One region of the Virgibacillus salarius genome, then DNA from elsewhere that is predicted to be linked to it. Evidence: predicted binding sites of a transcription regulator. Region 1 holds the regulator's gene; each other region holds the start of a gene.
What was found. The regulator LexA, encoded in region 1, represses DNA repair genes until DNA is damaged. The targets are predictions, from matches to a motif close to CGAACATATGTTCG.
Positions count from the first base shown of each region.

Region 1 (3,290 bases):
ATATAGAAAGTTTTGAAATTGTAGTTGTACGAAAATAGAAAAGGCAAGAACATAACTAGTGTTCTTGCCTTTTTATCTTACCTCTACCATATCATATATTCAAGTATTTTGAAATTCCTGATACCTTCTATGGACCGTAGCCTTCGAAACGGAATAACCTAATCCATTTAATGTAGTGGCAATCTCTTCGAATGTCAGATTGTTTTCCCGCAGACGTACCACTTCTTCAATAGGAAAAGTCTTTCGCTCACGACCAGGTGCCTTATCTTGATTGGATAAATTGTTACTAGGATTATAGCCGTTTTTAATAGCTCTTTGAATACCTCTTTTTATTTTAGCATTATGTATTTTTCGCTGATATTCTTCCACAATGCCAACAATTTGAAGAACCATGGAATCTGCTTCAGATAGTTCTAACTTACCATCATGGTAAGAAGTATAGATGGGTATGTTTAATTTATGTAGTTGATGGAACAGCGCTATTTTTGTATTACCTCTACCTAGACGAGTTTCGTCCTGAATGAGTAAACAGTCTGCCTCTCCATCAGAAAACAGATCAAGCAACTGAAAAATGCCATCTCTATCAACCTTATAGCCACTCTCTTGTTCTTGGATGCAACAACTAACCGTTAAATGATTGTTTGTTGCTAATTCCATTAATTCATGCTTTTGTCTTGCAAGTGACGTTTCCTGTGTTTCCTTATCTGTACTAACTCTGCAATAAATAATTGCCCTCAACATACTATCTCCCTATGAAAATAATTAACTAGTGATAATAGAATAATATAAGAATCCGAGCGTTAGTGCAAAAGCAATGAGGTAGAATGCGTCTGTTTTTGTTATTTTTTGGAACATTGAAACAGGCCTCCTTATCAGTATAGGAACTTTTGTTCGCTTGTTGTTTTAAGTATTACACGAACATACGATCTTGTCAAGGTGTTTTTCGAACGAACGTTTGCATTTCCAACAACCCGATGGTAAACTAGTTATAATTAATCCTATGTGCGAGGTGATCAATACATGACTAAACTATCGAAAAGGCAGCAAATGATACTTGACTACATTAAAGATGAAGTAACAAAAAAAGGATACCCACCTTCTGTACGTGAAATTGCCGAAGCCGTTGGACTAGCATCTAGTTCAACTGTTCATGGTCATCTTTCCAGGCTAGAAAGTAAGGGTTTTATTCGCAGAGATCCTACTAAGCCTAGAGCTATAGAGGTATTAGATCTTTCTCAAGATAATAATATACCTAGAGATGAAGCGCGCTATGCACCAGTCATTGGAAAAGTTACTGCCGGTCTTCCAATAACAGCAGTAGAGAATATTGAGGAATTTATTCCATTGCCATCCAATAGTGCGAGTCCAGATGATAACTTATTTGTACTTGTCATTGAAGGTGAAAGTATGATAGAAGCCGGTATTTTGGATGGAGACATGGTAATAGTAAAGCAACAGAACACTGCTATCAACAGTGATATCGTTGTAGCGATGACAGATGAAAATGAGGCAACGGTTAAACGTTTCTTTAAAGAAAAGGATCATATTCGTTTACAGCCTGAAAATTCAACAATGGAACCACTTATTTACGATAACGTAACGATTCTAGGTAAGGTTATCGGTCTATATAGAAACATCCATTAAAAACTGCCAATTGGCAGTTTTTTTATAGTCTAGGAAATAAAATTGTCTATGTGGATAAAGATGGGCGTGAGCCATGTCTAGCTCCTGCACCCAGAAACGAGGTGATTTCACGAATCGCCCTAAGACCGGAGAAGACCAGGGGCTAAAAAATTGCCAATCATGTGAAGTCAAATGTGACACCTGGGGATATTATTTTACTGGATGACTCTGGTGGAAATCGTAGTCAAACAGTTGAATCATTAGAGGACATATTGGCTTATTTTCAAAGATTGAATTACCAAATGGTAACGGTCTTTGAATTACTCCTCTATGGTAGTACTAATCAGTTTAATCCATTGCTCTTTTATCCATAAAATCAAGACTATTATACATAGCCTTCTGAGTAGAAGGCATATTTTTTCCTTCATAAACATGATTGTTACCGCATTTAATTGGCTATCAGACAAAATAAAACGTTTATCATAAGACACAAGCCATCTCAAATATATGAACATTGAATATATTAGCATTATATCAATGAAAAGAAGGAAATAATATGTGGAAAAATAGTAGATGTGGTGGAAGAAATGATGATGTAGCAGGTGTGACAGACGCAAACGGCGATGACTTCGGTGGTGACGTTATTATAAATGATAATGACAACGATCTAAAATCGAGGAATCGAAATGTTAACTTTGCAAAAATCTCTAATAGTGGGAATCCTATGTAGATGTCAGCTCTGATGCTGATTCAAGGAGAAAGAAGAAGAAAAAGAAAAAATATAGTGGGATATATTCTTATGTATCCCACTTATCCTTTAAAAGGTGAGTGATTTTTAATGGAGAGACCTAATCTATTTTCGTTAAAACCATATGACGACGGTTTTCCAGATCAACACATTACAAATAAATCCGCTGTTAAACATAGCGGTAATTCAGATGTCGATGTAAATGTGCATGTCGACACCAAACCGATCGCCTATGCTATGCTATGTACACTATTAGCTTCTAAGCAAATATCCAATGAAGAATTTGAAGAGGCGGTTAGTAGACTAGATAAATTAACAAATCGAGAGAAACGAAAAATGAAAAATGTAGATGACTTTATCAGGCCAAAGTTAAATAAGCGATGAAATTAAGAAGACTTTCTTCTTGATTTCATCGCTAAATCTTTGACTAACTCTACAATACATATTTCATAAACTCAATTTGAATCCTTATATTATTTATCGGTTATTTTTTTATAGCTATCCATATTATAAAAAAGATACGCTATCATAATTAAAAATAAGTAGATAAAAAAGTCATAGAATGTTGACCAACCCTTTGGATTATAAAAATCAATTGCATTAAATAAATTCATTCCTCCAAATGCGGCGATTGCAGCAAAAATACTACCTTTTAATAACGGATTCCAGTTTGGCTTAATTTGTAGAACAAACATGACTGCAACGGGAGCCATTGCCAAGTGATATGGAAGAAATAATAAAGGTGATATTGGAGAGAATTTCATAGGATAAGACCATAAACCATATGATAAAGCAATAAGGTCAATTAACAATGAAAGAATGATGGTGATAAATCCCCCGATTAAAAGCCGCCCTGTACTTTTCTTATTCCTAAACAAGAACCAAATGAGCCAAGGTATGATAAATAATCCAATACCTA
Region 1 is NZ_BAAACY010000017.1:378-3,667, reverse strand. Features, by position in the region: gene ABDZ84_RS02865 (YneB family resolvase-like protein) at 100-738, opposite strand; gene lexA (transcriptional repressor LexA) at 1,021-1,644, shown strand; gene ABDZ84_RS02855 (polysaccharide deacetylase family protein) at 1,818-1,997, shown strand; gene ABDZ84_RS02850 (hypothetical protein) at 2,180-2,353, shown strand; gene ABDZ84_RS02845 (hypothetical protein) at 2,462-2,755, shown strand; gene ABDZ84_RS02840 (CBO0543 family protein) at 2,845-3,290, opposite strand, start outside.

Region 2 (3,290 bases), on a different contig from region 1:
CTCATTTTGTTGCTGGATTATTATTTATTGTCGCCGCCGCTACTGATTGGATTGACGGCCACTATGCAAGAAAATACAATTTGGTAACAAATTTAGGTAAGTTTTTAGATCCGCTTGCAGATAAGTTACTTGTTTCAGCAGCATTAATCATACTGGTAGAAATGGGGGTAGCTCCAGCATGGGTAGTTATCATTATTATCAGTAGAGAATTTGCAGTCACAGGTCTTAGACTTGTTGCTGCTGGTGAAGGAATTGTTTTAGCAGCTGGGAGTATGGGTAAATTGAAAACGGCAACGCAGATGATTGCTATAGCAGTATTACTACTGCATAATTTTCCGTTTGCCTATATAGGATTTCCATTTGGACAATGGATGCTGTATATTAGCCTGTTCTTTACTATTTTATCTGGGGTTGATTATTTCATGAAAAACTGGCATGTAATGAGGGATTCAAAATGACCAAAAAAGTGAAAGCTGAGATTATTGCTGTAGGAACAGAATTACTGCTCGGTCAGATTGCAAATACGAATGCGCAATGGCTATCGCAGCAACTTGCTCAGTATGGAGTTAACATATATAACCATGTTGTCGTCGGTGATAACCTACGCCGCGTCGAAGAGGCATTTAGACAAGCACATCTGCGATCCGATATTATTTTAGTAACTGGTGGGTTAGGGCCAACAGAAGATGACTTAACAAGAGAGGCTTTTCAAGCATTATCGAATTTATCGATGGTGGAACACAAGCCTTCCATGGATAAAATACAAGCATATTTTCATAAGCAAGACGTTGAGATGACCCCGAATAATCGAAAGCAGGCTCGTGTTTTTGAAACAGCAGATGTTTGGAAAAACAGTGTAGGGATGGCTCCAGGGATGATGGTAACATTTGAAGGTCGGAAATGGATATTTTTACCTGGTGTTCCCAGGGAAATGAAATCACTTGCTATCGAGCATGTATTCCCAACGATTCAGCAAATGGTTAGTCAGCATGAAATCATAAAATCTGTCGTATTAAAATTTATAGGAATAGGTGAGTCCAAGCTAGAACATGAACTGCGGGACATGATTCAAGCCCAGACAAATCCGACTATTGCACCGTTAGCCCAGGATGATGGGATCGTGATTCGGTTAACAGCTAATGGAGAATCAGAGCAACAAGTAGATGAATTACTAGATAAAACCAAATCAAAAATTTTAAATTTAGTAGGTCACTATTTTTATGGAGTCAATCAAGCCACGCTAGAAGGGGAAATTGTAGAACTGCTAAGGAAAGATAGCAAACAACTAGCAACTGCTGAAAGTCTAACAGGAGGACTATTCTCCGGAAAGCTTTCATCTGTTCCTGGTGTTTCTGACGTGTTTCGTGGAGGCATTGTTTCATATAATAACGAGGTAAAACAAAATGTTTTAGGCGTACCACCTCAGGTGATTGAGGAATATGGTGCTATTAGTAAGGAATGTGCTTTAGCAATGGCAAAAAACGCAGCAACGAAACTCAATGCATCCATCGGTATTGGGTTTACTGGAGTTGCTGGACCTTCAGAAACAGAAGGAAAGTCTGTTGGTACAGTATATATTGCTATATATGATCAAGCTGGACATACGATAAGAGAGAAATGTCAATTTCAAGGAGATCGAGATACGATAAGAAGAAGAACTGTTCAGAAAGGTTTAGAGCTTTTGTACAATCATTTAAAATGATAAAGTTAGCAGAATAATTGAATGGATAATTACATAGTTACGCGGAAATCTATTCTATAATTCTTTTTCCTTTTGTTATTCCCCTCTAAAAAAGGGAACATTTATTCGTTTTTTGCTTGGCAAAAGGTCGAAAACCATGTATGATGTAAGTAGATTATTAAAGGAGGACGACGCTTTGAGTGATAGAAAACAAGCTTTAGATATGGCGTTAAGACAAATAGAGAAACAATTCGGTAAAGGTTCCATTATGAAACTTGGAGAACAAGCTGAACAAAAAATTGCTACCATACCGAGTGGTTCACTAGCATTAGATGTTGCCTTAGGTATTGGAGGTTATCCGAGAGGGAGAGTAGTTGAAATTTATGGTCCAGAATCCTCTGGTAAAACAACTGTAGCTTTGCATGCTATTGCCGAAGCACAGCGTCAAGGTGGACAAGCTGCGTTTATCGATGCAGAACACGCATTAGACCCTACTTATGCCCGTGCTTTAGGAGTGAATATTGAAGAATTACTCCTTTCACAGCCTGATACAGGAGAGCAAGCATTAGAAATCGCCGAAGCGTTAGTTCGTAGTGGTGCCGTTGATATTATTGTAGTCGATTCTGTTGCAGCGTTAGTTCCTAAAGCCGAAATAGAAGGTGAAATGGGAGACTCTCATGTTGGTCTTCAGGCTCGTTTAATGTCACAGGCTTTAAGGAAGCTTTCTGGTGCAATTAATAAATCAAAAACAACAGCCATTTTTATTAACCAAATCCGTGAAAAGGTCGGCGTCATGTTTGGTAATCCTGAAACAACACCTGGTGGAAGAGCACTTAAATTCTACTCCTCTGTTAGATTAGAAGTACGTCGTGCAGAGTCATTAAAACAAGGCAATGATATGGTAGGAAATAAGGCAAGAATTAAGGTAGTGAAAAATAAAGTAGCACCGCCATTTAAACAAGCCGAAGTAGATATTATGTATGGAGAAGGTATATCCAAAGAAGGAGAAATATTGGATATTGGATCAGATTTGGATATTGTCCTTAAGAGCGGTGCTTGGTATTCTTATAATGAAGAAAGACTTGGTCAAGGTCGAGAGAATGCGAAGCAGTTCCTAAAAGAAAATACGAATGTGATGACGGAAATTCATGAGGCTATTCGCAGTCATTATAATCTTGATGATCAGCCAAAGGAAGAAGTAGAAGAAGCCGGTCAGGAAAGTTTAGATGTCTAGTCAATAATTAAAAAGTCTGGGATAAAAGTAAATAAGAAACAATCAAAACGAGCTATAATTAGTTAAAGTTGATTATAGTTCGTTTTTTTGATTAGAATTAATAATTTAGCACCTAAAATAAGCGAGACTCCCGCGGAAACGGATATATTTCAGGTTGCGATGATTATATTCCCATAGTGATAAAATAATTGTTTGTATTTTGAGTGAGAAGTTATGTTTGTCTAAAGCACTTATTAACAAAAATATTACTATCTCTTAACTAAAGTAAGTATATTTCCATTATTTACACAAGTAATCGCGACAACTTGTGACGTTTCCTTGACATTCGCATTCTACACAATTAAAATTAATACTGTATAGATTTATCATTTCAAT
Region 2 is NZ_BAAACY010000174.1:20,438-23,727, forward strand. Features, by position in the region: gene pgsA (CDP-diacylglycerol--glycerol-3-phosphate 3-phosphatidyltransferase) at 1-458, shown strand, start outside; gene ABDZ84_RS21100 (competence/damage-inducible protein A) at 455-1,702, shown strand; gene recA (recombinase RecA) at 1,878-2,915, shown strand.
Region 2: a site for LexA is predicted at 1,797-1,810, ahead of recA (recombinase RecA). Genes of this name have one in related genera too.

Region 3 (3,290 bases), on a different contig from region 1:
AATTAAAGGAAGCGAATAAAGATGGATACGTTGACGTACTGCAAGCAGAATATAATCTATTAAAACGTGATGCGGAAACGAAATATTTTCCTTATACCGAAAAAGAAAATATTACGTTCATTCCTTATTTTCCATTAGAATCAGGTTTATTAGCTGGGAAATATAATATAAATAGTACTTTCACTGATTTGCGAGCACAGAACCCTAATTTTCAAGGTGAGAAATTCGAAGAAAATCTTGCGAAAGTAAAACAGGTTAACATGATAGCTGAAGCATATGGCGAAGAGGTAGTGCATATTGTACTGGCCTGGTATTTGACACAGCCTTCGGTTAATGTTCTTATTCCTGGAGCTAAGCGTCCTGATCAAGTACTTAGCAATAAAAGAGCTGCTGAGATTTCTCTTTCGCAAGCAGATGTACAAAAAATTAGTGATATATTTGCATAGCTGTTAGTTTCCGAGCACTTTTTGCTGTAAGCAAATGGTGCTCTTTTTAAAAAGGGGAGTTTGTTTTAAGCGTAATGACCACCAATTTTTTGGCTTCTTTCTAGGGTAATTCCAGCGTCTGTGTAACTGATGGCACGGAGAATAGAAGTAGAACCATATTTGGCACGGATAGCGTCCATCGTATAACCAATATCATTTTTCTTTGCCCTGTCTTCAAACAAATTGAGCTGTGTTTCTTGTTTTTTATATAAATTATCTAATGTAACATAGGCACGACGAACGCTGCTTACTCCATCATAAAACTGTAAAAACAAATCCATACAAACATGGTAAACATCCATCGTCACATTTGTCGGGATTTGGATAGAGCGAGAACGGGAAAAACCACCTCCTGTAGCTTTAGAATAGCCGATTGCTAGATGAATCGTTTTACCAGCCATGTTAGCAGTGCGAGCTCTACGACATACTTCTTCACAAAGGTCAAGTAGACAAACTTCTGTTTCTTGCATAGAGTAATCACGTAGTAAGGAAATACCATGACCAAATCCCTTTTGTTCCGTTTTAACAAAATCACCGAGGACTGGGCTTAAATCGATTCCCCAAGCATGCCAATAAAGCTGTTCTCCCATCACCCCAAAACGTTTTTTTAAGTGATTTAAATCATAGCGTGCAAGCTGTCCCAGTGTGACAATCCCCATCTTGTTTAAATTATTCTTCATTCTACTGCCAATTCCCCATATTGCTTCTATCGGAAATGACCATAACTTTGCTTCGACATCCTCATATTTGCATTCCGCAATTCCTTGCTTTTTGGCATGAAGATCCATAACAACTTTTGCAAGGAATTTATTATCACCGATACCAATAGAGCTCGTAATTCCAAAGCATTCAAGGATGTCGTGCTTCATCCGTTTTGCCACTTCCCAACGACTGCCAAACAATTTTGTTAATCCATTAACGGTAACCCAGACTTCATCAACAGAGTATGGATGAATAGCTTCCTTAGGCACATACTGATTAATTAATTTGGTTATTTCAGCAGACACATATAAGTAATCAGCCATATGTGCACGGACAATATATAAATCTGGATCATCCGGTAGCTCAAAAAAGCGGCTGACATTGCTAATTCCATATTTTTTCTTTAAAGCTGGCGATGCTGCCAGTACAATACTTCCTGATCGGTTCGGATCCCCTACAACTGCAAGCAGGACCTTCATTGGATCTTTTCCTAATTTAATTGCTTCGACACTTGCATAAAAGGAGCGCATATCAATGCAAAGTACATCGTTGCGTGGATAAGAAGCATAGTTCATATTAATCCACCTCCGAAAAAAGAACGTTTGTTCTTATTGTATGCTGATAGCCCTATTTTATTCAATGGAAATATATGCACATATAGGTACTTATTATCAAACGAATCGTATGCTTGCCGGATAATTGTGATTATTCCCTAAAAATATATGTTATATTGGAAGAATAAGAGGAGGTGATACTATGAAGAACAAACCAATTTATGTAGAAATACCCATTCAATCGGATACAGAAACAATATGGAAATTCACACAAACACCGGACTTACATGAAAAGTGGGATTTACGTTTTTCATCTATCTCGTATTTACCAAAGGATGAAGTGAAGCAGCAACAAAAATTCTCGTATAAAACGAGAATTGGCTTTGGTTTACAAATAAAAGGCTGGGGGAGAAGTTCCGGAAGCTCCAATACAAAGGATGGATCTAAGGTATCCTCCCTGCAGTTTGGTTCAGATCAGACAGTATCCATTATTAAGGAAGGTGGAGGGTATTGGAAATACATACCACAACAAGATTCTACACTGTTTCTTACAAAATATAACTATAAAACAAGGTTTGGATACTTAGGTAAACTGTTTGATTTTTTCATTTTTCGTCCATTGATGGGATGGGCCACAGCAATCAGTTTTGCTGTGTTAAAAAGGTGGATAGAAGAAGGAGAGATGCCAACAACACAGTATTTACGTTTCTTTAGTAGTTGGTTATTCACCTTGTTATTTAGCTTTATTTGGCTCTATCATGGATTAGCTGCTAAGTTGATACACCAACATCCTGTTGAATTATCAATGGTACAAACGGCACTTTCAATCAATGTAAAACAAGCATCTGTGCTAATTATGATCACTGGAGCGATAGAAGTTATGTTTGGGTTGATGTGGCTATTCTACGAAAATAGAAGATGGTTATACATAATACAAATTGCAATTTTTCCGTTATTAGGAATCATAGCCAGTTTAACAACTCCAGATCAGCTCTTTCATCCATTTAATCCCGTAACGTTTAATTTGGCTTTGCTAGTGGTTTCTATCGTAGGGTTACACACTACTAAGAATATTCCTACAGCAAGAAGCTGTAAGCGTAAGTAAGAAGGAGTTGCAAATGTCTATTTATAAAAAGGTATTAGAAAACCAATTTTATGATCTTCACCCTATGTTACAAAGACGATATGAATTTAAAAGAAATAGTATCTTTAAAGCAACGGGAGTGATGAAATGTGTAAGAGGGGGACCAATGTGGTTATTTCCTATCTTTTGGCTAGGTAAAAAGTATAAATTATTCTTTCCTGAATCTGGAAAGAATATTCCATTTGAAATTGTAAATTCGCAAATAATAGCAAGCGATGGAACCGAACAGGTTCACTGGGAAAGAGTATTTTATTTTAATCATAAAAAGCGCTTTTTTAATGCACGTATGTATCTAAATTCCGAACAAAACCTTATCCAAGATTATCTAGGTGAACCTGCTAAGTTTTATTCCGATTTAGCACTGTCAATAACGAAAGAAGGAGGATTGCGAATTGATTCTAAAAA
Region 3 is NZ_BAAACY010000145.1:109,363-112,652, forward strand. Features, by position in the region: partial or broken gene ABDZ84_RS18055 (aldo/keto reductase) at 1-446, shown strand, start outside; gene ABDZ84_RS18060 (DNA polymerase IV) at 512-1,762, opposite strand; gene ABDZ84_RS18065 (DoxX-like family protein) at 1,944-2,846, shown strand; gene ABDZ84_RS18070 (DUF4166 domain-containing protein) at 2,860-3,290, shown strand, end outside.
Region 3: a site for LexA is predicted at 1,783-1,796, ahead of ABDZ84_RS18060 (DNA polymerase IV). Genes of this name have one in related genera too.